Regions from separate parts of the Paenibacillus sp. EC2-1 genome, predicted to be linked through region 2. Evidence: riboswitches for the same ligand, from Rfam matches in the RefSeq annotation. Region 2 holds a riboswitch; each other region holds the start of a gene.
The links. Region 2 has a riboswitch for cyclic di-AMP ahead of ACK8P5_RS15090 (C40 family peptidase). Riboswitches for the same ligand answer to the same signal wherever they lie in the genome.
Positions count from the first base shown of each region.

Region 1: it holds a riboswitch for cyclic di-AMP, as region 2 does, so the genes downstream of both, ACK8P5_RS21280 (TrkH family potassium uptake protein) here and ACK8P5_RS15090 (C40 family peptidase) in region 2, are expected to answer to the same signal.
Region 3: it holds a riboswitch for cyclic di-AMP, as region 2 does, so the genes downstream of both, ACK8P5_RS10595 (NlpC/P60 family protein) here and ACK8P5_RS15090 (C40 family peptidase) in region 2, are expected to answer to the same signal.

Region 1 is NZ_CP186006.1:4,552,285-4,560,003, forward strand. It holds gene sdhA (succinate dehydrogenase flavoprotein subunit) at 1-297, opposite strand, end outside; gene ACK8P5_RS21265 (succinate dehydrogenase cytochrome b558 subunit) at 314-979, opposite strand; gene ACK8P5_RS21270 (LysR family transcriptional regulator) at 1,221-2,138, shown strand; gene ACK8P5_RS21275 (potassium channel family protein) at 2,205-2,870, opposite strand; gene ACK8P5_RS21280 (TrkH family potassium uptake protein) at 2,887-4,230, opposite strand; cyclic di-AMP (ydaO/yuaA leader) riboswitch at 4,293-4,435, opposite strand; gene ACK8P5_RS21285 (CPBP family intramembrane glutamic endopeptidase) at 4,756-6,420, shown strand; gene uvrC (excinuclease ABC subunit UvrC) at 6,532-7,719, opposite strand, start outside.
Region 2 is NZ_CP186006.1:3,252,120-3,259,838, forward strand. It holds gene ACK8P5_RS15070 (response regulator) at 1-157, opposite strand, end outside; gene ACK8P5_RS15075 (VOC family protein) at 214-624, opposite strand; gene ACK8P5_RS15080 (2Fe-2S iron-sulfur cluster-binding protein) at 721-1,110, opposite strand; gene ACK8P5_RS15085 (phosphotransferase family protein) at 1,145-2,092, opposite strand; gene ACK8P5_RS15090 (C40 family peptidase) at 2,180-2,653, opposite strand; cyclic di-AMP (ydaO/yuaA leader) riboswitch at 2,657-2,789, opposite strand; gene ACK8P5_RS15095 (four-helix bundle copper-binding protein) at 3,026-3,355, opposite strand; gene ACK8P5_RS15100 (P-loop NTPase) at 3,574-4,644, shown strand; gene ACK8P5_RS15105 (indolepyruvate ferredoxin oxidoreductase subunit alpha) at 4,733-4,969, opposite strand; gene ACK8P5_RS15110 (SDR family oxidoreductase) at 5,226-6,080, shown strand; gene ACK8P5_RS15115 (LutC/YkgG family protein) at 6,224-6,964, opposite strand; gene ACK8P5_RS15120 (LutB/LldF family L-lactate oxidation iron-sulfur protein) at 6,957-7,719, opposite strand, start outside.
Region 3 is NZ_CP186006.1:2,235,725-2,243,443, forward strand. It holds gene ACK8P5_RS10585 (endonuclease MutS2) at 1-1,745, opposite strand, end outside; gene ACK8P5_RS10590 (hypothetical protein) at 1,773-2,048, opposite strand; cyclic di-AMP (ydaO/yuaA leader) riboswitch at 2,353-2,494, shown strand; gene ACK8P5_RS10595 (NlpC/P60 family protein) at 2,497-3,363, shown strand; gene ACK8P5_RS10600 (GNAT family N-acetyltransferase) at 3,463-3,759, opposite strand; gene ACK8P5_RS10605 (hypothetical protein) at 3,869-4,189, shown strand; gene ACK8P5_RS10610 (carbohydrate ABC transporter permease) at 4,391-5,341, shown strand; gene ACK8P5_RS10615 (carbohydrate ABC transporter permease) at 5,417-6,259, shown strand; gene ACK8P5_RS10620 (ABC transporter substrate-binding protein) at 6,299-7,678, shown strand; gene ACK8P5_RS10625 (Gfo/Idh/MocA family protein) at 7,694-7,719, shown strand, end outside.

The DNA of each region.
Region 1 (7,719 bases), 1.3 Mb from region 2:
ACCCATCCGGTCCATCAAGTGAATGATGCCAGGTGCTGCGTCACACATCGCCTTAACTGGTGGCTGATTCGCCAAGAAGTCACCACCGTAAACCGTATCATCGAAATGTTCCCAAGGAGAGTCACCCTCCCCTTTCGTATTAACCGCTCCATTAATACCGCCTTGCGCACACACAGAGTGGGAACGTTTAACAGGTACTAGTGAGAATAAATGCACGTGAGCCCCAGCTTCAGCAGCTTTAATGGTTGCCATCAACCCAGCCAGTCCGCCACCCACGATTATAATGTTAGATGCCATTTCTGTTCACTCTCCTTTAGCTCAAGACTGTCTTACACACATCAAGTAGTGCTGTAGCTGCAAATTCCGAATCACGGAAAGCAGTCAATGCCAATATAAACATTACACTAGTAATTACAAATAGACCCATGCAGATGTAAGAAGATATACGCTGCGCACGTGGACCAACTGTGATGCCCCAGCTTACTAGGAACGCCCACAAGCCATTCGTAAAGTGGAAAGTTGCACACACAATTCCGATGATATACAGAATGAACAGAATCGGATTGCTTACAATACCATGGATTGTGGCACCCAGCTCATCATGTGTAATCTTACCAATTGCAATCATAAAACGAGTATCGTACATGTGCCAGATAACAAATACAAACGTAATAACACCGGTGATCCGCTGTAAAGTAAAGCGAATATTACGTTCATAATTGTAGTTTCCGACGTTGTTATTTGCTTGGTAAGCAATATACAAGCCGTAAACGCCATGGTACAGAAGTGGCAGCCAAATCAGAAGTAGCTCAAGGAAAAATATGAGCGGCAGACCGTTAATAAACTCGACACCTTTAGCAAAGCCTTCCTTTCCACCATCGAAAGCCTTAAAGTTGGTGATCATATGAGTGAGCAAGAAGGCTCCGAGCGGTATGATACCAAGCAAAGAGTGCAGCTTTCTGGAATAATACCCTTTCATCAGTTGACGTTCCCCTTTCTGATTGTACAGCGTTTTCATTAAGACTCAACGTAATCTATTACACTAATACTATCTATGCGTCACACGCATACAACGACAAAATGTGCCACATTTCGGTTATTCTGTGAACATCCTGTGTCATGTTTCATGTTACTCCTTTTTTTCTTATAATGGAATTGCAATATAATTATTAATCGTTATAATCTATACGCATAAGTCATTATTATAGGAAGTGATCGTATTGTTCGAAGAATTGGACGTGTTCTCCGTTGTTGTTGAGCAATCCAGCCTTAATAAAGCTTCCAAACTGCTGAATCTATCTCAGCCTGCCCTTTCACGCAAGATTGCCAAACTTGAAGATCAGCTTGGCGTTCAGTTGTTTAATCGACGTGGTAAACGTCTGGAGCTTACTTCTATTGGTCAGCTTGCATATACATATGCCTTGGAGCAGCGACAACAGCAACTAAAATTCATGCAGACTCTTGCTCATTATCGTGGAGAAGAACAAATCACCATCACGCTCGGGGCTAGTCTAACCACACTCCAAACTACACTACCTCCCCTTGTGAATGCATTTATGGAGAAGCATCCATCTGCTGAGATCAAATTAGTAACAGGAAAAACACATGAAATTGTTTCTTATGTCCGTGATAAACGGGTGGATGTTGGAATTGTTGCTTCATCTATTAATCAGCCTGGCTTAAATTGCATCCCTCTCTTTGATGACCACCTTGAACTCGTCGTACCCACAACACATCCTTTAGCAGATAGTCTCGATGTCGGAATTGAACAGCTCCAAGGGATGCCTATGATCATCTTCTCAACTGGAACCTGGTACCGAAAGTTAACGGACGATCTATTTCATCGCTGTGGAATTATGCCTGATATTCGCATGGAAATCGATTCGTTCGAAGCGATCGTGCGGCTTATTCCTACTTGTAAAGCGGCAGCATTACTTCCGAAATCATATCTTCGCCCCCAATTGCTTTCGGACAACGGTCTTGTTGATATTCACATTCCTGCTCTAGTCGAAACGAGACGGACAACAAGCCTCATCTATGGAAACGCATCCGAACTAAGCAATGCAGCCAACAGGTGGATTGCCGAAACAGAGGTCCTATTTAGAGAACTTCAAGAGAACCAACAACAAACAACCTGACGCGAAGCGCGCCAGGTTGTTTACACTCATATCTGGTATCACCAGAATCGTATTTATAATTACATATTACATATTTACAACTTCACCTTCAAAACGATCAATGTTCTCCTTCGCTCCAATAACAACCATGATATCTCCAGCACGCAGCACATCCATGGCAGTCGGAGCCACAATGACACCCGCACGTTGGTTCAGCGCTACTACGCTAATCCCATAACGAACACGCGTGTTTAACTCATTTAATGTTTTGCCGTCCATACATTCCGTTACCGTCATCTCTACAATTCGGTATTCTTTAGAGAGCTCTATATAATCGAGAAGATTCGGTGTAACAAGTTGATGAGCGACACGAATTCCCATATCTCTCTCCGGGAAAATAACCCTGTCTACACCCAGCTTTTGCAGCGCCCGTCCGTGTAGCACAGAGATTGCTTTGGCTACGACCGTATTAACACCTAATTCCTTAAGAAGAATTGCTGCAAGAATACTCGTTTGAATTTCGTCTCCTATAGCCACGATGCCACAGTCAAAATTACGAATACCAAGCGATTTAAGTACTTCTTCGTCTGTCGCATCAGCGACCACAGTATGGGTGAGGAGCTCACTCATATCTTCGACCACTTCTTCATCTTGGTCGATCCCGAGAACCTCATATCCTAATTCCATCAATTCAAGCGCAAGGCTTGAACCGAATCTCCCCAGCCCTATCACTGCAAACTGCTTTGGTTTCATTTCTTAGCCAATCTCCTTATCCAATAATCATTTTACCTTCGGGATGACGATACAACTCTTTACCTTTCTTGGGTCCTAATGCATAAGCAAGTGTTAATGGACCAAGACGACCAGCAAACATCGTTACACAGATAAGTAACTTACCGAAGAGCGACAACTCAGGAGTTAATCCCATAGACAGCCCTACCGTACCAAATGCTGACGTAGCTTCAAAGAGTATAGTGAGGAAGCTGCTATCCTCTGTCGTCGATAGAATCATCGACACTGTAATAACCAGCAGTAGTGCAAGCAGCGTAATCGTTAACGCTTTAAGAATTCGCTCCTGAACCAAACGGTATCTGAACAACACAATATCGTCTCGGCCTCGCATCATGGCAATAACAGCGGCAATCATCATTGTGAATGTTGTCGTTTTGATACCACCACCCGTAGAGCCTGGAGAAGCTCCGATAAACATCAGTATAACCATGAAAAATTGAGTAGCCTGACGTAGCTCAGTTATATCTAGTGTGTTGGCTCCCGCTGTTCTCGGCGTAACCGACTGGAAGAAGGAGCCTAGAATTTTCCCGCCCCAATTCAGCGAGCCTAGTGTCTCTGGATTTGTAAATTCAAAGATAAAAATAACCACAGCACCTATGAGAATCAGCGACCCTGTCATGGATAACACCACTTTAGAATGCAGTGAAAGCCTCCGACTCTTCCTATAATCAACCAGATCAGCCATGACGATAAATCCAATCCCTCCGGATACAATCAGGAACATCACCACAAAGTTAACAAGCGGATCATATACAAATCCAGTCAAGCTCTTAAAGTCGCCAAACAGATCAAATCCCGCATTATTAAACATGGTTACCGCATGGAAAACGCCGAAATAAAGCGCCTTACCAAACGGCATATCAAAAGCCCATCGGATGGTTAGTAGTGTCGCTCCGCACGCTTCAATCACTAAGGAGTACAGTAGAACCCTGCGGATCAAGCGCACGATTCCTTCCATAGAAGATTGATTCATCGCTTCCTGAAGAACTAGACGGTCTTTCAATGAAATGCGTCGCTTCAATACAAGCGCGAACAGTGTTGCCATGGTCATGAAACCCAGACCACCGATCTGTATCATTATCATGATGACAACCTGTCCGAAGGAACTGAAGAATGTCCCTGTATCCACCACGACAAGACCTGTTACACAGGTAGCAGATGTCGCCGTGAACAAAGCATCCATAAAGTTCAGCGGTTCCCCTGTCGTATTGGAAATCGGGAGCATGAGAAGCATCGTCCCAATCAGGATAATGGCCCCAAATCCCATGACGAGAATTTGCGGCGGCGACAAGCGAAGCCATTTAATTTTGGAAGTCAACATGTTCACCTCTTTAAAAAAATCAAAGAAAAAAAGACACTGGAAATCCAATGCCTTACGCGGTTGGGTTCCTGTGCTACAGCCTACGAGGTTAGCTGACGGATTCGGGCATAACACAGGTCGCCCTATTCACTACCTTTCGGAAGCGAAATTCACCCCACTTAAATGGTTCCCCCATTTTCATTACGAAATTCGGCTGATCTATTCAATTAACGTTATCCAATATTATGATTCATGAACATGTTCAATAGCATGTAGTGATTATAACGCAATCCTTTAAGGATACCAAAGCCGTTTTAGACTTAAATTAACTTAAAAATGAACCGAATTGGGCATATTCTAGAGTAGTAGCACATGGTTATCTACGCTTTTCGGAATCTTTCCTTCATTTTCATCGAATTTTTCATAAATTTGAATGGGATAAGCCGTTTGTGTCTTTCATATCTATGTTATATTGACTTTATGTCTTCATGAAAACAGATAGCTTAATCTAATTGATAACTCGCTAATGCCAAAAGGAGGAATGACATGAATAAAGCAGGACACCCTCTTCATCTTAAATCTGACAAACAACCATTGGTACTACTTGGAATTATTGGTCTCATTCTATTTCTCATCTTTCAGGTCTTTCCATCCACAGCCTCTATTTCATCCGAGGTCAAAACACCCGAAATGATCACCAAGGAGGCAGCCATCAGTGCTGCTGAAAGATTCGCACAAGAACATCTGCAGTATAGTAGGACTTCTTCCACTGACAAACCTCTCGTTACATATCAATCCAGATCTGATGTTTATGGATATCTATCTAAAGAGAATTTGCTCCGCGAATACAATAAAAAGTTTGAGAGCAAATACCCCTATGATGTCTTTCGAGTTCGGTTAGTGCAAGCTGATGGAGTAGCCCTAAACGTAGACGTCCATATGCAGAATGCTAGTGTAGCAGGGTTTTCTTATGATCTGCCTGACTCTAGTTATGAAGGTGCCCTCCTGCAAAAAGGTGACGTCCGCAATCAGATGCTTCGTTTAATCGAAGGAGAGATGTCACTGACTGAAAAGATGTCACTAGCTGAGCCTTGGCTAGAGAGAGAAGGATATAGTCTATCCAACCTGAAACAGATCACCAAAGAAGGGGAGCCTGGACTGATATATCAAGACCCCGAAGCTAAGATTGGGAGTTCACAGCTCCAGCTGAAATTCTCCTTCGAGGATAATCAACTTCGTTCCTATGAACCTGTATTTTCGGTTCCGAAGGACCACACAGCCTATGTAGAGAAACAGACACTAAACGCAACGCTGCTCACTCTACTGGGATATGGTTTATTCACGCTAATCTTGGGGATCTTAGCCATTGTATACAGTGTAAAAACGAAAGCTCACACATCATTTAAACGTGGTATCTTTCTTGCCGTGTTCCTGTTTGTTATTCAGATGCTGAATACCTACAACCTAATTCCCGTCTTCCAAGCGGAAGGTATGTCAGATGCCGGTATCATGGGTATGATGATTTTTTATGCCGTATATTCTCTTGTATTCTCAGCACTCTTGTACTTCTCTCTTGTTGGAGGAAGCGGACTATGGCGTAAGGAAGATGGACTGAATCCTTGGCCACGCGCAAGCGAAGCCGGGTATGGTTCTTACGTGCTAGAGAGCATGAAACTAGGATATATATGGGCATGTATTTTGCTCGGAGCTCAGTCTTTGATCTTTATAGGATTGAATTTCACACTCCACACCTGGTCTACAACAGATGCCTCACAATCACCTTATAACATGCTCTATCCATGGCTCTTTCCATTGATGGCGTGGCTGGCGGGAATATCCGAAGAGGCAGTATACCGTCTGTTCGGGATCAAAATGGTTAAAAAAATCGTACGAAACACATTTGTGGCAAGTCTGATTACTTCCACTATTTGGGCTCTCGGACATACTTTATATCCGATCTATCCGGTCATTTCAAGACCGATTGAGCTCATTATCATCGGACTCATGTTCAGTTACATCTTCTTACGATATGGATACTTAACTTCGGTATTTGCCCATGTTGTGTTCAACAGTATTCTGATGGGCTTCAGCCTCATGATGATGAATGATCCATTCAACCTAGGAATGGGCATCTTCTACATCATTCTGCCGGCCATCGTTGGTTATGTAATCTATAAATTCAATAAATCAAGAGTAGCTAAAACGATCTAACCAATTCCCTTCATTAATTTGGCAACAAAAAAACGGCTTCTCGTCCATCTTCTGGATGAAAGCCGTTTTTCTTATGTCATTACAATCAAGTTATAAGAAGAAGTCCTTTATTTACGACTCCTCATCACGCAGTGCCTTCAATATTTCTTTAGCCAGTTTATCGCCTATGGACAGAGGACGGAAATCATCAATGGTAGCTTCTTTTATCTTTTTGATGGATCCAAAATGCTTCAACAGCATCTTTCGGCGTTTCTCTCCTATGCCTGGGATGGAATCCAGCTTCGAAGTCACCATCGACTTCCCGCGTTGTTCCCGGTGGAACGAGATCGCGAATCGGTGAACTTCATCTTGTATACGCTGAAGCAAGTAGAACTCTTGGCTGTCACGTGGCAGTGCCACCGGCTCCGGTGGGTCCCCAACCATCAGCTGTGCTGTCTTATGCTTCGCATCCTTCACAAGCCCGCAGACAGGAATAAACAAGCCTAGCTCATTCTCCAGAACATCCACAGCTGCTGAAATCTGTCCCTTGCCTCCATCCACCACAATCAGATCAGGCATCGTTAGATTTTCCTTAAGCACCCGTTCATATCTACGGCGAATAACTTCTCGCATCGTTCCATAATCATCCGGACCTTGTACAGATCGTATCTTATATTTCCGGTATTCTTTTCGCTCTGGCTTCCCGTCGATAAATACGACCATAGCAGAGACAGGATTCGTTCCTTGAATGTTCGAGTTATCAAACGCCTCAATTCGGTGTAGCGTATCGAGACCGATAACCTCTCCTAGATTAGCAGCAGCAATCGTTGTCCGTTCTTCATCTCGCTCAATCAGTCTAAACTTCTCATCCAGCGATACCTTTGCATTTTGTGCAGCCATCCCAACCATTTGCCGCTTCAGCCCTCTTTGCGGTACATGAACCTTCACACCAATCCATTCCTGCAGAGCAGCAGCTCCACCAGCAGCGTCCACCGTTCCTGCTCCCTCACCAAGGAAGTCTTCGGCAGGTTTGGAGGATTCAGCCTTAGGATTACCTTCCGATTCAGATACAGCAGGTTCCTTAATCTCCTCAGAGGTCACTGCTTCGCTCTCCGTAACGGGCGAAGAGACTTCATCTTGGTCCATATCATCAGACGAAGGGCCTGGCAGAAGAATTTCCTGAGGAAGAGCTGGGTTCTCACTGTAATACTGCGCTACAAAGGACATAAAATCACTGTACGCTTCTCCATAATACGGAAACACAGATGCATTTCGCTGGACCATTTTCCCTTGACGCATATACAGAATTTGAACACACAT
Region 2 (7,719 bases):
ATACAACATCTGGTCGAAGACTAGCAACGACTTCTAATGCCTCTTGTCCATTCTCACTGACACCCACACATACAAAGCCATGTTCTTCCCATTGAATACGATCCCTGATTCCTTCTCGGACAATGGGTTCATCATCCACTATGATGATCTTATACAATTGAAACGCCCCCAACCAACCTAATAATATAATGTACGGATGAGCATGTTACCTGATTACTCCCTGCAAATCATGAGAAGATTCCCATTTGGATCTTTAATAACAAACCATTGATTATTCTCGATCGTCGTCACGACATCAACTTCTGTTTCCACAGCGTAGGCGAATGCTGCTTCCAAATCATGCGTAAGCAGCATAAATGCAGGCGTTGTAATGTGTGGTGCTCCACCCAGTTCCTCTCCTCCCCACATGGGCATTGTGTCTAAGATGAGTCCGGTTCCTTGCATAGGGAGAGGACATAAATGTCCATTCAAAATTTCACAATCCATTACATTTAGCCCAAAGAGCTGGCAATACCACAGGCGAGATTCCTCAAGGTCTCGAACCGGTACAAAGACACTACCTATTTTGTTTTGAATCGGGCTCTGCAATATAGAGCAGTTTGTGTCACTATCGTAGCGCTTCATCATAATCCCTCCAAATTGAACTATTATTGTATTTAAGATAAAAAAAACCGGATAACCTGATTACAGGCCTCCGGGTACGATCATGATGAAATATGTTTAAAAGTATGGTGCGTGCTTAATAGAAACAACGCCTATTCTCTCGAATTTCGTCTGGCATCCTAAACGATAACCATCGTCAATCTCTTCAGGATCCAGTCTATTCTCTTCCGCTTCATTCGCAGCGGACATATGCTCCATTCCTTCACTTATATGACAACGACAGCGAGCGCAAGTCCCCCTTTTGCAAAAAGAGTTCCAATCGACCTCATTCCGTTCTGCAAGTTCGAGAATCGTCATACCGACAACCGGAGCAACATCCTGCTCGGTGTTCCTTCCTCGTAACAGTACAAGCTTCTCTTCTGTACTTGCTTGTATACTAGGAGTGGATGCCTCGGAAGCTTCAAGAACAGATTCTTTCTTCTCCCGACCTTTCCAAAATTTAAACACGCTGTACTTCCCTCCTCAAACAGATAGACTAAACTTATGTAATTAGGGAATTTGGCAGAAGATGCTTATGGAGCAATCTCTTGATTTCAAAAATATCATTCAGTTCTGTAATTTCTCTGCCCGTATATTTCTCATAAATCGCTCTTACAAAATTCGCGCCAAAATCATGCATCAGCGTTCCTGCAAATAATCGATCAATAAACTCATTATACTTCATCCCCAACCCCTTAATAAACTCAAAAATGCCTTCGATATCACTTTGCAATAACTCAAATATAATTGGAGGAAACTCATATTCAACCGGTGCAATTGTACTATCAGCGAAATCAATAATATAGAGCTGTCCAATCGAATTGATCAGTACATTGTCACCTGTTAGATCACCATGCACATGAACATAAGTTTGAATCTTATACTCTCTTAGATAATCATTAATTTGCTTGCCTACTTCGGGTGCTACAATATGCCATCTCTCGTTATGTAATGCTCTATTTATAATGAATTCACGACTAAACTCTTCATCAGGACGAATATTCAACTTCGATAAATTATGCTGCATCTCTTCGATGAACTGTTTCTTTTTTTCGAGAGTTAATTGAGTGAAGACATCGCCAGCACTTTCCCCTTCAATATAATCCATAATGAGGTATTTGAATGCATACTTATCCTCTAACGTGCCCGCAGCAACAATGGATGGTGTACGAATCCCTTGCTGGATGGCTCTTTGCATTGCTGTTTGTTCAGCTCTATAATCTAAGTCTGTATCTAAACCCGATTCTAATGGGGCAACAATCTTAATGACATAATCCCCTGTTTTGAACACCGCGTTGGTTCCTGGCTTCAAGTGAGAGATATGCTCTGCTCCAGTCAGTTGTTCTCTTGCAAATATTTCTTCGATTAATAGCCTGAAATCTTCTATGGACTGATAAACAGCTCCCCAGGAATGCCAGTTGTTAATTTCTCTTCGAAATAAGTAAGACATAACGAATAATCCCCCATGTTCATCACTTTGAAATACGATCATATATTTAAAAAGCCCGCGATATTAATCGCGGGCTTTGATTCATTATTAATTAATAGTTCCTACCATCTGAACATAATTCTCTTGACTGATCACGCGGCGTGCAGTTACATAACGAGTCTTATAGTAAGATTCAGACAATTTACTGATTCTTACACCCTTACTTGTTGATGCGTGAGCAAATTGATCATTTCCGACATAAATTCCTGCATGAGAGACTCCACGACCACTTGTATTAAAGAATACCAAATCTCCCATTCGAAGGTCTTCTTGATCAACATGAGTCCCCGCTTTGGCTTGTGCAGCTGATGTACGAGGTAAATCTAGATCATATTGATTCATTATGTACAGAATAAATCCTGAGCAGTCAAATCCACTTTCCGTTGTTCCACCCCATTTATACGGAGTTCCAACCAACTGTGTTACTTGACTTTGAAGCTTTGGCATATCAGCGTATGCTGTGAAGGCGCCAGAAGAAAAAATAAGTGCAGACCCTAGTAATGATATAATGACTTTCTTCAAAACACTTTCTCCCTTCGGTGCCTACGGAGTTAGCTAAGGGTTCGGCTGAAGGTCTCCTATATTCCCTCTATTGCAAGAATAATTCACCCGGATCGGTTCCCCCGTTTTCAAAAACGAAATTCGGCAAAATTCATTAATATTTTGTAACCCTATCATACTGTAATATATTTTGGCTAGATATGTCAATGATATGAGTGACAAAAATGTAATTTCTTCCTCTACTTATTCCTTCTCTCACTATCATTCCCCTATTATTTACCTATCCGTAAACGGTTGGACTATACCAGATGATATTTCAAATGAAGACATCAAAAAAGCAACCGGAAAAATCCGGCTGCTTTTATTCCTACTATTCGACTCTACTAATCTCGTTTAAGCTGCCATAGCTCGGCATGCATCAGCACATCTGAAACATGCCTCAGCGCAGCGCTGGCAGTGTTCATGATCATGCTTTTTGCATTCATTGCCGCATCTCTCACACATCTCTGCACATGCCTCGCAGATTTGTTTGACATAAGAGCTATTAATAGACATTGCATGTGCTGCAAAGGCACATAAATCTGCACACTCCCGATCTAGGCGGATACACTCCTTCATCATTTCCATATGTTCTTCTTCCAGACAAGCGGAATAACAGTGGTTACAAGCTTGCATACAACGTAGACATTCATCAATACATTTCTGCATTTGTTCATGTGACATAGGTAGTTCTCCCTTCAGAATCGAATTTCACCTTTTGCAAAACGAGGCTACCTCTTATTAAACAGAATTTGTGTGGTTTCTGTGTAGAATGGCTATATACTCACAAAATTTTCACAAAATACATCACAATCGAGCTTTCATTGACTAGTCGTTTCAACTTCTTTAAACTGAACTGAACAAGAAAATCGGCAATCAAGAAACATGTATAGAGGTGACTTATGATTAGAGAGATATTTGAAAGCAAAATGGCAACCATCATCGACCCCAATCTAAAACTTCCTTTGATTCAGATTGGATACATCCGAGATGTCATGTTGAAGGAAGACAAAGCTGCACTGACCCTGATCGCTACCGAACAAGATCAGACACAAGGCGTAACAGAAACCCAGAAACAACAGATCGAAGAGCTGCTTCGTACCATAGGAGTATTAAGTATACATATAAGAATAAAGACAGTATCCGAAGAGGAGAAACAACACATATCCATTAGAGCACTGGAGATGCAACAATCACAGACAAAATCAGCAGCAAGACCTGCAGCTCCGAATCCCTTTCCAGTGAGCCCCATGGTTAAAGCTGGGGTGAAATTCATCGCCATTGCTAGTGGCAAAGGAGGCGTTGGTAAATCTACTGTGACTCTGAATCTCGCAAAAGCTTTGCATAAAGTCGGTAAAAGAGTCGGCATTATTGATGCTGATATTTATGGCTTCAGTATACCTGACATGATGGGGATCCATGAGAAGCCTGAACCTACGAATAGTCGTCCCACACCACTGCAACGAGATGGAATCCAAGTGATCTCTACAGGTTTTTTTGTCAAAGGTAATGATCCTGTCTTGTGGCGTGGCCCTCGGCTTGGAAGAATGCTCTCTAGCTTTTTGAACGATGTAATGTGGGGTCCTCTGGATTACATGCTTATCGATCTTCCCCCGGGGACTGGTGATATTGCCCTAGCTATCCATCAGATGCTCCCAGAGTGCTCTGAAATTATCGTTACGACACCGCAATCCACAGCTACAGTTGTTGCAGAACGTGCAGGAATGATGGCACTCCAGACCCATCACCACATTATTGGGGTTATTGAGAATATGTCTTACTATGAAGATCCGACCGGAAATAAACATTATATCTTTGGTAAAGGCGGCGGTTCAAAGTTAGCAGAACAGCTAAATACCTCCGTGCTCGCTCAGGTTCCGATCATCCCGGATGAACAACAATCCACGAATCCTGATCTTCTGAAGCAAATCTACGATGATATAGCTATTCATGTTGTTCAGACGCTTTCATAATGATTGTAAATTAAAAACACCCTTCCCTATAGGTGAGCTGAAAGTAACTCTGCACCTATGAGGAAGGGTGTTTATTTAAGTATTAGCTTCATTTGTTCTTATAGTATTCTACAGCCTTTTCGTAATAAGGCTTCTCTTCTTCCGGCAAATCATCGATATAAAATACTGCTGTCACGGGACAAGCTGCTTCACAAGCGCCACAGGAAATACAAATATCCGGGTCAATGTAGAATTGATCTTCTCCTTCTTCAATGCAATCAACTGGACATACGTCGACACATTCACCAGCTTTTTCATCTATACAAGCTGAGCCAATAACATACATGGATTAATCCCCTCTTTTCACTAATCTACTCTAAGCTACCTCATTTAATCATACATCAAAACTAGAAAAAGTAGGACAAGAAATATCCTCACAAGGACTTTTTAAACAAAAACATATAATAATTATGTGAAACATTTGTTGCTTTGTCAATTCATTTTAGGAAAGATCTTCTATTCTAATCCTCCGTTAGTACTTATACGCTGGAATTATATAGATGTTTGAATTCAACAAAACTCTTGGGGAGCGTGAATGATAAATGGGACTATTTACTAATGACTTGTTAACAGACAAAGTTATATTAATTACCGGTGGTGCCACAGGACTTGGTCGCGCTATGGGTGAGAAGTTTTTAGAGCTGGGAGCTAAACTTGCGATCTGTGGCCGCCGCGAAGAAGTACTGAAGAATGCAGCAGAAGAAATGAGTCCCTTGGGACACGACGTCTATTATAGAAGCTGTGATGTACGTGATCCCCTTCAAGTCCACGCGCTTATCGATGCTGTAGAAAGTCACTATGGTGGCATAGATATTCTCGTGAATAACGCTGCCGGCAACTTCATCAGCCCCACAGAACGACTATCTTCACGAGCTGTCGATGCAGTACTCAACATTGTACTTCACGGGACTTTTTATACAACCCTGGAAGTCGGTAAGCGTTGGATTGAGAGAGGTTCATCTGGAACCATGCTTAATATCGTGACAACCTATGCTTCAACGGGTTCCGGTTATGTTGTACCATCCGCGGCAGCTAAGGCTGGGGTACTGGCGATCACCCGTTCACTTGCCGTAGAATGGGCCCCCTACGGTATACGTCAAGTTGCCATTGCCCCTGGTCCGTTTCCAACAGAAGGTGCATGGTCTCGGTTGGCTCCTACTCCAGAGTTTGAACAGAAGATGATTGACCGCGTTCCACTCGGGCGTGTTGGCAATAAGGATGAATTGTCCAATCTGGCAGCCTTCCTAATATCTGATTACGCAGCCTACATTAATGGCGACGTTATTACAATCGATGGCGGTGAGTGGCTTCAAGGTGCTGGACAATTTAATGATCTTGGTGAGTTAACCTCTGAACAGTGGGATGAGCTTACTGCATTAACCCGGCGAGGGAAGTAACCGGATTGGTATCCATGGTTAAAGTTAGGTTGAAGTTCGTGTTAAATACCTAAACACAAAACACCCTCTTCTGTGTACCTATTAAGCCCTGTACACGGAAGAGGATGCATATAAGAGTATTACACAATAAACATGAGTCTGCTCTATTCGAACTGATCCACAAGCAGTGCATAGACAATTCCAGGTCCATGGACACCAATCGTCAAGTCGTTCTCTATATCCGCAGAACGGCTAGGACCCGAGATAAAATGGATACCCGCTGGAAGACTCTCTCTTCCAACTTCATCAAAGTTCACTAATATTTCTCCAAGACGAGTCTTTAAGCGTTCTATCGGAATAATGACGATGAGTACTGTAGGAAGCAAACTAACAGATCGACCTTTATCCGGCGAGGACATGACAACCATCGATCCGGTATACGCGGCAGCATGATCCGCCACAACGAGTCCGAAGTCAGCTTCTGCTGCTGTTGAGCGCCAGTCTGTTTCAGGATTGTCATTCCATACGGAGATATTGATTTGAGGAAGTGCACCTTCCAGATTAAGTTCTGAGAGCTCCTTTTGATTTTGCCTTAAAATCCGACTAGCACTCATATCTCCTGCTTTCGTCGTAATGAATTGCTTCACTTGGTCCATGCCCGCTACATGCACAACATAACCACCTGCAGCTTCCATGTTCGATGTGAAATGTTGAATCCGCTCTTGGGGTGACCAGCTAAACTCATTCCAGAATTCGGGAGCGCCGCGGAAAGGCTGTTCCGGCTTCTTAAGCACACGTGGTCTGTTCAACTTAGCAGCAATTCTATTCATAAGCGCTTCCTGTTTCTTCTTCGACTGTGACTCTAGATCTGCAAGCCATTCCTGATGAGATTGCTGTTTAGTCATGGCGTCCCCCTCCCGTCTCCCGATCCTTCATGATCTGCTTCAGCCTATTCTCCATTCCTTCATCCATTTCCTTAACACCATTACGGATTTCCTGCTCCAGTGTCGGCCACTTATCTCGGAAAGATTCCTTCGGCAAGCTCGGAGTAACACGGTATGAGTTCCATCCTTTTAACGGGCCGAGTTTCGTACGGATCTCGCCACCACGAACAACTAACTTCTGTCCAATCTTCCCAAGTCTGATCACAGCTTTATAGCGCTTAGAATTGCCCATGATGGCTGCAAATCCACTCATTCCTGCTCCTTCAAGCTTATTGCCTCTGCCAGCCTCAACCTTACGCCGGCGCAAGGAGACAAGCATATCGTGTAGAGGGATTTTTACAGGGCAAGCTTCATAACAAGCACCACATAAACTTGACGCATTCGCAATGTCATCCCATTCCGCTACATTCTTCTTAAGAGCAGGTGTAAGTACCGCTCCTATAGGTCCACTGTAAGTTCCGCCATACGCATGTCCTCCGATCTGACGATAGACCGGGCAAGCATTTAAACAAGCTCCACAGCGAATACAATTCAGAAGCTCCTGAAACTCCGGATCTCCAAGTTGCAAGGAACGACCATTGTCGATAATAATGATATGCATTTCCTCAGGACCGTCTCCGTCACGTTCTCTACGTGGTCCTGAAATACCGGACATATAAACCGTCAGTTTCTGCCCTGTAGCCGAACGAGGAAGTAAAGTCGCCATCACTTCGAGA
Region 3 (7,719 bases), 1.0 Mb from region 2:
GAAGGAAGTGACCGAGCAGGAGCGGGATTATCATCATGATCCGCTTGACGTTCAATTTTGTCTTCTAGTTGATGAAGTGGCGCCGAAGCTTTCTCTAGTGACGATGTGTCCTTAATCATATGATCTGCAGGAGTGGAGTCAAGTGTCATACCACTGATTGTTGTGTCTTTTTCACTCACAGACTTACTGTCTTTCGTGAATACTGTACCTTCCTGGGTTCGCCCTGCTTCTGATATTTGGCGGGAGCGAGTGATGATAGAAGATGGGATACCTAATTTTTCGGCTATAACGAAAGCGTAACTCTGACCGGCTTCTCCGATCTTTAATCGGTACTTCGGTTCTAGTGTTTCCGTATCAAATTCCATTCGTGCATTTTCGAAACCAGATGTCATTGTGGCGAAATTCTTGATTTCGGTAAAATGAGTCGTTACCACCACGGTTGATTTTCGGCGATAGAGCTCTTCGAGCACAGCGATAGAAAGTCCAACCCCTTCTCCAGGATCTGTACCTGAAGCCATTTCGTCTAACAGAATCAAAGTTTTGCCGTTGGCGGTATCTAGAATGTGTTTAACATTTCTAATATGAGCGGAGAATGTGCTGAGTGCATGTTCAATGCTCTGTCCATCACCGATATCGACGGAGAGATGTTCAAATACGCTGCACATACTATTCTCCTCTACAGGTATGAGTAAGCCGGATTGTACCATCAAAGTTAACAAGCCTACCGTTTTCAGTGTCAAGGTCTTACCGCCTGTGTTCGGTCCTGTAATAATTAGAGACCGATAATTGTGTCCGATTGTAAAATCCAACGGAACCATGTGAGACCCGATCAGAGGATGGGTAGCTTGTTTAAGTGAAATAACACCTTGATCGTTCAGCTGAACGTCTCTTCCACCGATCGACAATGCATATTTTCCTCTTGCGATGATGAAATCATATAATCCTACGGTGTCGGTATTCAAGTTCAGTTCATGGTTATATTTCTCAGCTAGAGCGGTTAATTCACTCAATACCTTGGTTTCTTCACGAGCTTCATCTGATTGAAGATAACTGAGCTCCATCTGAAGACTAGAGACTTCGGTTGGTTCAATATAGACGGTCTGACCGCTTGCTGATTCATCAAGCACAGTGCCATTCACCAGTCTGCGATGTTCTTTTTTAATAGGTAGAACAAATCGTCCATTCCTTTTGCTGATCAGCGACTCTTGCATAATATCCTTGTGTTTATGAAGTAGGCTATCCAGTTTGCGTTTAATCCGTTCTTCACACACGATGATTTTCTTGCGAATTTTTGCCAGGTCTTTACTAGCTGCATCAACAACACGACCGCCGTGAATACATTGCTCAATTTCTGTTAGAAGCGGTGTTAACTCATACATGGAGGAAGCGTATGAGGCAATGGTAGGAGCGATTTCACTCTTGCTAGTCATATAACGAATGAGCTGCCTACAGCTGCGTAAAAATTGCACTATGTGTGTGAAATCTCTTTCACTGAGCACATATCCTGTTCCAAGTAACTGTAAAACTGGCTCGATTCCTTCAAGTGATGGGATTGGAACACTCGCACCTGCACGGAGAAGAGTGCGAGCTTCCGCAGTCTGATCAAGCTGATGGCGGACAGCTTTAAGCTGGGTTAGTGGTTTCATCTCAAGAATATGCCTTTTACCAACATACGAAACAGCGAATCGTTCCAAGTCTTGCTGCACCTTATCGTATTGAAGTTGTTTTAGAGTGGTTAAATTCATGCGGATCATAACTCCTTTTTCTGTGATTTATACATTCCTGAAGCAGCCCCGGGCAACAAAAAAAGGCAGAGAATGAACCATAGGTTCACTCTCTGCCTTTAGACAAGTCTGCCTGCATATACGATGTCTGGTTAGAATATGCCGACTAAATAACAGCATACTCGTAAAAAATCCGCGCTGAACACTCAGCACGGATAAATAGACGCCAATATACAGGATAGACATCCTGGGCTTCAATTGATATCCGTAGTTCTTAACTAATTGCATAGACGGAAAAATCCACAAGAAAATAAACATAGCCATTTCGGACTATGATTCAAGAAATTTCCAGTCTTATGAAATTTGGTTAGTTAAGAACGCTCACCGACATCAAAATCTCTCCTTAAATAGAAGGTATGAAATAAATATAAATTTTTTTATAGGTGAAAGTCAAGGTGATATATGAAGTAATTCTAAAAAAATAGCCAGTCATTGACGTTGTTATAGGTATCGAAAAAGTATCAATTTACGTTTAAATAGTTACAATCTATTCATAATTTCATGAAACGGACACAATTTAGACGTAAATTGTCTTGCTGGATGTGTTACCTTATTATGAGTAACTTGGAATAACTAATGGCTGAATCCAAGCGAGCATAACGTTTGGTACGGGGGATCTTAATTTTGGGGTGAATGTTTATTTTTATAAACTAGGAAATACCTCTTTCCGAATCCGGCAACTAACCTCGGAAGCAACAAGGAGGAAAACATCATGAATAACATACTGAAGAAACTTCTATTATCCGGAGCGATTGTTGCTTCATCATTCGCTCTTAGTGCTAATTTTGCAAGTGCCGCAACGTCTTCCATAAAGGTTCAAATTAATGATTCACTAGTATCATTCCCGGACCAGAAACCATTTATTGACGCAAAAGGATATACGCAGGTACCGATTCGCATGATCGGAGAAAAGCTGGGTGCAACGGTTAAATATGAGAAAGTTAACTCATACATAGTTAAGGTAACAATTAAAAAAGGAAGTACCACAATTGTACTGAAGTCAGGTTCAAGCATTGCTACTGTTGGCTCCAAACAAGTTAGAATGGACACAACGATGCGCGTGGTAGAAGGACGTTCATACGTTCCACTTCGTTTTGTTACCGAAACATTCGGATTCACGCTCAAATGGGATTCTAAGAACAATATTGCTATGTTGAGTACAGATGGCAAAACCTATAAACCAGCTTGGACAGCTCCAGCGCAAAGCGCATCCAAAGGAGCCCGGGTAGTGACTGAAGCTAAGAAACACTTAGGTGTTAAATACGTATGGGGCGGTTCTTCTCCATCGCAAGGATTTGACTGCTCTGGCTACATTCGTTATGTATATGGCAAAATGGGTGTGAGCTTGCCGCACAGTTCCATTTCGATGCATGATAACCATGGAACTCCAGTTTCAAAAAGCAATCTTAAACAAGGTGATCTGGTATTCTTTATCACCAATAAAGTTTCAACTTCGCATGTAGGTATTTACATTGGGAATAATGAATTTATTTCGGCTACAAGTAAAGGAATTACGATCGCGAACATTAACAGTTCCTATTGGGGGCCGAAATATAATGGTGCAAACCGAATTTTTTAATATCGTGAATAGCAAAGGGTTGTCTCCACGTCATCATTGATGACAAATCGGGGACAGCCCTTTTTTTGTGGCCAATATGTTTTGGGGGATGTCCGTCAATTAATGTAGTAGGTCACGATCTTCGGGAAATTTATCGAAATGATATGCTGCATAGGAGCAAGCGGGATTGATTTTCAAATTCTCTGTTCTAGCATAATCGATGACTTTACGAATAAGCTTCTCGGCAATTCCTTTACCCCTTAATGAAGAGTCAACAAAAGTATGATCTATGCTAATAACATCATTACCGAGGGATGTAAAAGTGATTTCGGCAACGTTCTTTCCTTGTTCTTTGATATAGAATCGTCCTGTATCTGACTGAATTTCCATCATGGATGTTAACCTCCTTTGATCTATTTTTTATTTACCCGAATTTAGTATGCTCTAAACGATTCTCTATAGGCAATACACCCTATGCTAGGCGTCTGCATATGATGAGGTAAGGATAATTCAAAGGAGTGACGATATGACAACATACTCGACTCACCAAGTCGTGTATCAATGCGACCAACATACAGCGAACTCATTGATGCAGCACAAGGAAAAAGTACATCATACGTGCAAAAACGCTGTAAATCGTAAAGTGCGGATACAGACGGTCGATAATGAGATGATCGAGGGAATCGTAGTAGGCGTGGACGCAAAATTCGTATATCTTAATATTGATAATGGTGGTTCTCGTGGATTCTATCCGGGTTTCCCACCGCCAAGACCCCCGTATCCCGCCTATAATCCCATTCTTCCGTTAGCTTTGTTTAACTTACTAACCATCAGTCTATTGTTATAAGTATGTGGCAAGATCATCAGATGGAATGAAATGATATGAAAGCCTGTGTGTTTTTCCGCAGGCTTCTTTTAGTTAAGGGAAATATTTACATATAAATAAACATCATAATCTAGCTTCGTCCTCATAACCATTTACAGAAAGGATAAGTAATCTGGTGTTCCAGTGCAGTGGGTTGTCATTCAAGAGAGGAGGAGGAGGTATTTGTCATCCACCCCAGTAAAGAAAGTGCATTCTAACCCAAGCGGTCTGTCCAGAAGGAAATTCAGATTTAATCGAAATGATTGGATGGGTTACTTATTTAGTGCTCCATTGATTATCGGTGTGCTTGCATTTGCGATCTACCCTATGTTCGCGGCTCTCTTTATGAGTTTTCACCAGACATCAGGACTTTCTTTGAATGGAAAGTGGGTGGGATTGAACAATTACAGTTATGCTTTACAGGATTCGATATTTTGGCAAGCGCTTTCAAATACATTTGTCATGGGAATATGGTCCGTACTACTTGGTATTGCACTCTCGTTCATCCTTGCAAGTATGATTAACAATCTTAAGTGGCATCTGGGAAGGAATTTTTTCAAAGCGGTATACTTCCTGCCGAACGTGGTATCAGGTGTTGCTACAAGTCTTCTGTTCTCATTCTTGTTCTTCCCGTCTAAAGAGGGACTGATTAACTTCATAATTAACCTTATTGGTCTTAATCCTGTCGGTTGGTTCACGAACCCGGATGTTTCACAGTATAGTATCGTCTTAATGAGCTTATGGGGAGCGCTCGGGTATAACACGATTATTTTTCTTGCAGGACTTCAAAGTGTTCCACGTGATCTTTATGAAGCGGCCGAAGTGGATGGGGCTGGTACTTATCGTAAGTGGCTGTATATAACGATTCCTTATCTACGACCCATTTTTGTTTTTATGCTTATTATGGGAACGATCGGTGGGATGAAAAGATTTACGGATGTTTGGCTAATTGGAGGCACAGCTGGGAATCCAGGAGGAAGTCTGATGACGGTTGTACTTTATATTTACCGAAATGCCTTCTTGGCTTCTCAAATGGGGCTTGCGACAGCCGTGTCCTATCTATTGTTTCTAATGATACTCATGTTGACCGTATTCCTCATGCTTCTTAACCGCCGGAAAGACAGTTTAGATTAAGTTAGAGACTTAGCAAATCGATTGAGTATACGTAGATCGGAGGGTATCATGGCGGATACGACTTTAACTGAGAAAATGACGAGGCGTAGAAGGATTTCAATGAATCAACTCCTGTTAACAGTTGTTCTGTTTTTAGGTTCATTTCTTATGATTGTACCTTTTCTCTGGATGCTAGTGACAAGCTTCGATTGGGGGGCGAGGCTTAATATTACCTTTCCACCGAAAATTTGGCCAGAAGACCCATCAATTAGAACGTTTGAAGTTGCTTTTACAAATATCAATATGTTCAAATATATCGGCAACTCAGCCATTGTTAGCGGAGGTGTCATTATTGTTAGCTCGCTTTCGGCACTGCTATCAGGGTATGCGTTATCGAAGCTGCGCTTTAAAGGGGCTAATCTGGTGTTGTTGCTTGCGTTAAGTACGATGATGATTCCGTTCGAGATGACAATGATTCCACAGTATCTGCTATTCAGCAAGCTAGGCCTGGTGGATAATTATCTGGCATTTTATCTGCCTGCAATGAATTATGCATTTGGAACTTTTTTAGCTAAAGCATTCTTTGATCAGCTCCCAAACAGTCTAAGAGAAGCGGCGGTACTAGATGGGGCGAAGGAGATCACAGTCTTTAGTCGCGTGTATTTACCATTATGTACTCCAATTATTGCTACGATGATTATTCTCTTGTTCCTTGGGGTGTGGAATGACATGTTGTGGCCACTCCTAATTCTAAAATCAGCTGCCAAATATACGATTCAAATCGGCCTCGCTATGTTCACCTATAACAATGGTATAAATCAGCAACCAGCTATTATTATGGCCGCTACAACAATTAGCCTCATTCCGGTGATAGTTGTGTATTTATTTCTTCAGCGTTACATCATCGAGAGCATCGCATTATCAGGAATTAAGCAGTAAAGAGCAATGGATTGCCAATCCCATAGGAGGTGTAAGGAAATGAAAAAGACATTTTTACTCATCATATCCTTGGTGCTCGTTATTTCATTAGCTGCTTGTTCGGGAGGTTCAAAGATCGATGTGACTGGCGGTGTGAAGATTGAACAAGTGTCTGATATGAAAGGAACGGTTCGCGTTGCTCTAGCCGGGTGGCAGCTCGATAACGGGATCGACGCATTAACAGGTAATCCAACCATAGGTCTGAATGAATATTTGGATAAAACGTTTAAGATCATGTACCCGAACATCAAGCTAGAGGTGTATCAGATTCCATGGGAGAATGTAAAGGCGAAGCAATCCGCGATGCTGCTCTCTGGAGATGCAGATATATTTTATACAGCGGGTGCATTTGCATCGCAGTGGTACCAAGAGGGATTACTGCGTGATTTGGATGATCTAATCGCCAAAGATAAGACATTTGATCCTAGCACCTATCTAGAAGGGATCATGAATAACTCTTATAGTACGAAATCACCTGATGGAACGAAGCAATTCGGCATTCCGGTAGCTCTTGGTCGCCGAATGGTTGTATACGATAAGAAGCTCTTTGAGGACTGGGGTGTTGAAGCCCTATCTGAGAAGCCAACTGTCCAGGAAATATTAGAGAAAGCTAAGAAAATGACCGGCAAAAATCCAAAAACAGGGGAGGACAATTTTGGACTGCATTGGAGTGGTAACTCCCTGAATGGTTCGACCTTTGTTGCTATAACGTTAGCTTTTGGAGCAAAGGGGGCAGAAGGGACCTTAAAGGATAATAAGAGCATTAAGTGGCATCTGAATTCCCCTGAGATGGTGAACGTTATGGAATGGCTCAAAGAAGCATCGAAGCTTCCGCCAGCTGGTTTTGTGAATGGGCAAGGAGCCGAGAATTTTGGTCTGGAAAAAAATAATATTGCGATTGCGCTCGATTCATCGGGCGGTTCTGCAATGAGTGAATACCGAACGAAGAAGAATAAAGACAATTTGGATCGATTTGAGCCTGTAATGAATGTAGGACCTAAAGGTGAGGGCTGGGTTGCGGTGGATCCATTTATTATGGCGAAAAAAGCTAAAGACGTAGATGCATCATGGGAAGTAATGAAGTTCCTTACAAGTTATATGACACAAAAATATATGTATGAAATGTTCTCTAATACGCCGACCTTGAAAAATGCGGATTTTGTAACGGCAGAGGATAAGTTTACGAAGAAAGCACTAGCAATTGCTGATGTAGGTCACTCCGAATTAATGGATGAGGCGAATCCGTTCTTTATGAGTGATATTATTCCGGCAGTTAACGGTTTTATCAGTCAGGCAGCATCAGGAAATGCACCAGATATTCAAAAATTCTTGAATGATCTTCAAGCTCGTGCAGAGAAATGGTCAGCTAATCTTAAATAATGAGGAGGACTATCAATGATCAGAGTTGGTGTGGTTGGTGC